Regions from separate parts of the Bilifractor sp. HCP3S3_D3 genome, predicted to be linked through region 2. Evidence: a T-box and tRNA genes for the amino acid it is inferred to sense, from the RefSeq annotation. Region 2 holds a T-box; the other holds one or more tRNA genes.

Region 1 (2,400 bases), on a different contig from region 2:
AATGCACCATTTGTCTCCCGTATTCTGGTGATGCAGATGAGCGATCCGGTAGATAATCGGGTCTCTCATATTGATGTTCGCCGCTTTCATATCGATTCGCGCCCGGAGAACCTTTGATCCGTCCTCGAACTCGCCGTTTTTCATCCGCTCGAACAGATCGAGATTCTCTTCTACGCTTCTGTTCCGATTCGGATCATCCCTTCCCGGCTCCGTCAATGTTCCACGGTACTCACGAATCTCATCAGCGGACAGATCACTGACATAAGCCTTTCCATCGCGGATCAGCTTGAGCGCAGCCTCATACATTTTGTCAAAATAGTCTGATGCAAAGAACGGACCGTTGAACTTCGCACCGAGCCACTCCACGTCACGCTTGATTGCCTCTACAAATTCTCCCTTTTCCTTTGTGGGATTTGTGTCATCAAAACGGAGATTGAACTGACCATTATATTCCTTCGCGATGCCATAATTCAAAAGGATCGACTTTGCGTGGCCGATGTGAAGGTACCCGTTCGGCTCTGGCGGAAAGCGTGTCATAACCGTGTCATATCTGCCTTCCTTCAGATCTTTATCGATTTCCTGCTCGATAAAGTTCCGGGAAACGACTTCTCTTTCCGCCTCACCCGACCCCTGTTCTTTAGAAGTTTCTTCGATCGCCATTGTGTCAGTTCCTCCTCGATTCCTGTATCATTTATCCACCGGGACGTACACCGTTTCGGCAGATATCTAAAGTCTTTCACTGAGATAACATCATATCATAACTTTTTCATTTTTCAAAGCATAACCTTGCCCCGCGGCTGCCTTCATCTGCCTTTCATACAAACTGTCATCCTGCACGATATCTTCCTTTGCAAAGACTTGCGCTTGCGTGCAAGGCGTGAGCTTGCATCGCAAGGGCCCGGGCTTGTGCCGCAGTGACTTAAGTTTGCGTCAAAATTTGAATTTTCTGACAAATTTTCATTGCATTTTGATGGAAAAAGTGATAACCTGAGTATTGATGGGAGCATAGCTCAGCCGGGATGAGCGTTCGCCTCACACGCGAAAGGTCACGAGTTCGATCCTCGTTGCCCCCACTGTTCGGCGCGTATCCGAGTAATCGGATACGCGCCTTTTGTCGCAGCGGGGTCTGCCTGTTTTTCTTCCTAGTTGCAAGGCACCACCTTCATAGCCTAATTTCACAACCACAGCAGAGCTCCGCATCCACAGCATAATTTCACATCCATAGCAGAGCGGAACGGTGCCTGCGTGGATGGCTGCTGATCTCCGGAAAAACCGTCTCATCCCATAAAAAAAGCCTGTCTCCGCATACACAGAAACAGACTCACAGAATTTACCTGTAGCAAGAAAAATTTTTCCAACAAAATGAAAAGAAAAAGATATATCCGCCACTGCCTGGAAAAGAAAGCTCCATTCAGCATCACATGATACGATACAGATAATCAGACAGCTGTGTCATTCTTCTCTTTGTCTGTTTTGATATGCTTTGACAGGCCGATTTTCGAATCCGGTTCATCCTCTTCCGACTCGTCTCCGCCGGGAATCAACGACATCAGCCATTTTCTCTTCAGGGTGACAAAAATCAGAACAGAGATCTGGAATCCCAGCGCAAGCACCATGAACAGATACTGCCCGTGCTTGATGAACCCGCCCGCGAGGCAGTTGAAGAAAATCTGTATCCAGCTTGTAACAGCAATCGCAATAAAATAGTGAAGCGTCGTGATCGAAGATCCAGCAGCAATATACGGAATAATTCCATTTGGAAGAATAGGGAGCAGGTTCACAAAAGCAACCACAAACTCCGGTTTGGTCGTCTTCAGCTTTTCCTTGATCCAACTGTTCTTGTTCTTCTTCACCGGCGCGAATCCGGCAATCTGGTTCCCCATCCTTCTCGCAAAAAAGAACACCAGAAGGTTTCCCAGCAAAAAGCCGAAGTAGCACATCAAGAAAGAATGGAACCAGCCATAGATTACACCGGATGCAATCTGAATTGCAAATCCCGGAAAGACTATACTGACAACCTGAAGCGCAGCCAGCACGATGATCGACAGCGGGCCCTTCCAGGAAGCCTCCCTATTGATAAACGATTCAATTTCCTTCTCATCGCCGCCGCGCAGTAATTTCAGATACTGCGGGATCATATCGCCGAACGCGAACCAGATCAGCAGCACAGCGGCAGCAAGTACGCCGATATAAGCGAACAGCTTCCAGTGTTTTCTCCAGAAGCAGCTGAAATCCTTCTTTTCCATATATTCTCCAAATTCTGATTTGTATACCGCTTCTGCAGCAAAACAGGCTGAATCGGAAGTTCGGATACTTCCCTGCCGGAAAAAGCGCATTATCTGCGCACCCGGCCAGACAACCATTAGATTATATAAGAAAAGATGTCTCCTGTCAAATTCA
Region 2 (2,400 bases):
GGTCAGCTGCGTACTGCTGTCACATCTGTGGAACTGTTCGCCGTTCATTCCCTGGCACTTCCTTTGCATGCAGCCTTCATCTGTGACGGAGCTCGTGACGGAGGAAAGAGAATCCTGTACGGCGATCTTCCGCGCGCTGAGGATCGGAGATATCTCACACCTGAAGGCGGGTCACGAGGAGCCTTCTTTCATGGGACGCTTTTGTGAGGTTTATTCGGACATGTCACAGAGACATTGAATGTGATGCTGATGGCACGGCGTTTATCCGTAATTCTTTCAGAAAGCAAAAAGCGAGGGCTGTTTAAGAAGGCTTATAGCAAATGCGAAACGTTTTAGCCAGGCGAGCAAAAGCGGAATATTTTAGCCAGGCAAATGCAGACGGGCAAATGCGAAACGTTTTAGCAGGCCCTTGACAAGCGGCATGATCTGTCATATGATAAATGGCGTGTATAAATTCTATATCAGCTTTTCAGGTGAGACCTCAGAAGGGGTCTGAGAGGGAACCAGGTGAAAGGCCTGGACGATCCGGTCACTGTATACGGGGAGCGAGATGCGAATGCCATTGTATGTCCGCACATATGAGAAGGCGCATGAAACGTTGATCCGTGAGTCAGGAAACCTGCCTGAGAGGTTATAGGTTAAAGCTTCCGAGCAAAGCTTTCATTTTATGAAGATATGGAATGTCTGAACGAGTAATCACTCCGCCAGAGACCTTGAGCAGGATTTATGCATGGTTTTACGGCAGGGTGAGATTCTTCAGAGCACGCCAATGTTTTATCGTACCATTTCCTCCGCAACAGATGGCTGACGATTTTCCGCAGAACAGAAGCTGTTCTGGAGTTCCCGCCCCTCTTGTGACAGACAGCATGGAGATGAGATCAGAGATACCGGTCGCAGCTTCATTCCGGAGCCTTTGCCTCCTGTAAAAGAAAAAATTGAGAATATAGAGAGAAGATGACAGTGCGCCTGCAGATGGGCGCTTTTTTTGTGCCTTCGCAGGCGGTCAGGATTCTCTTCACAGGCGGCCAGGATACCTTTTCACAGGTGGTCAGGATCCGCTTGACAAAAGAAAACTTCCTTATTATGATTAACGGTAAATATGAAAATGACTGTGACGAAGAGGAGTACGCACAACGGCGCCGACAGAGAGGACTTCAGCTGCTGAGAGAGGTCCGGGTTTACCTGTGCGGAAGGTAGCTTCTGAGTCGGAATCCTGAGTGCGTCGGAGAAGTATTCCTGCATGTCGCAAGGGATTCCCGCCTGATCCCCGTTAACGGATAGAATGAGGCATATATGATTCTGCTTTTCGCGGATACATATGTGAAGCAAGGTGGTACCGCGATATGATCGCCCTTTGCACGATGTGTGCAGGGGGCTTTTATTTTTCGCTTTTCCAAAAGGCAGAGGAGGATTTTTTCATGAGTAAGGAACTTGCCAAAACCTACGATCCGAAGGGCATTGAGGACCGTATTTACCAGAACTGGATGGACAAGGGATATTTTCACGCGAAGGTGAACCCGGACAAAAAGCCGTTCACCATCGTTATGCCGCCGCCAAATGTTACCGGTCAGCTGCATATGGGACATGCTCTGGACAATACGATGCAGGATATTTTGATCCGCTACAAGAGAATGCAGGGATACGAGGCGCTCTGGCAGCCGGGTACCGACCACGCGGCTATTGCGACCGAGGTAAAGGTCACAAATATGCTGAAGGATAAGGGCATCGACAAACGCGAGATCGGCCGCGAGGAATTTCTGAAATACTGCTGGCAGTGGAAGGACAACTATGGAAGCCGGATCATGAAACAGCTGCGTAAGCTCGGATCCTCCGCTGACTGGGAGAGAGAACGCTTTACGATGGATGAGGGCTGCTCGAAGGCGGTTGAGGAGGTTTTCTGCCGCCTCTATGAGAAGGGCTGGATCTATAAGGGAAGCCGTATCATTAACTGGTGCCCGAAATGTCAGACCTCTCTGTCGGACGCGGAAGTAGAGCATGTGGATCAGGACGGATTCTTCTGGCACATCAATTATCCGATCGTGGGCGAAGAGGGAAGATTTGTCGAAATCGCGACCACGCGTCCGGAGACGCTTCTGGGCGATACCGCTGTTGCCGTAAATCCGGATGATGAGAGATATAAGGATCTGGTCGGCAAGATGCTGAAGCTGCCTCTGACCGACCGGGAGATTCCGGTGATTGCGGATGAATATGTGGATAAGGAATTTGGAACCGGCTGCGTAAAGATTACCCCGGCTCATGATCCGAATGACTTCGAGGTAGGAAAACGCCATAATCTCGAGGAAATCAACATTCTGAATGATGACGCGACCATGAATGAGAAGTGCGGCAGATATGCGGGTATGGATCGTTATGAGGCGAGAAAGGCTATCGTGAAGGATC

What was found. A T-box is a leader RNA that pairs with one kind of tRNA and senses whether it is charged. The one in region 2 lies ahead of ACTNDI_RS06075 (valine--tRNA ligase), so its partner is inferred to be a tRNA-Val.
Region 1: it encodes a tRNA-Val, which carries the amino acid that the T-box ahead of ACTNDI_RS06075 (valine--tRNA ligase) is inferred to sense. The anticodon was not compared.

The regions. Positions count from the first base shown of each region.
Region 1 covers NZ_JBQHWP010000013.1:42,562-44,961, forward strand. Annotated here, with positions in the region: gene ACTNDI_RS09160 (glutamine--tRNA ligase/YqeY domain fusion protein) at 1-660, opposite strand, end outside; tRNA gene ACTNDI_RS09165 (tRNA-Val) at 1,000-1,073, shown strand; gene ACTNDI_RS09170 (TVP38/TMEM64 family protein) at 1,440-2,246, opposite strand.
Region 2 covers NZ_JBQHWP010000007.1:130,418-132,817, reverse strand. Annotated here, with positions in the region: gene ACTNDI_RS06080 (histidine phosphatase family protein) at 1-238, shown strand, start outside; cobalamin riboswitch at 455-641, shown strand; T-box leader at 1,103-1,358, shown strand; gene ACTNDI_RS06075 (valine--tRNA ligase) at 1,419-2,400, shown strand, end outside.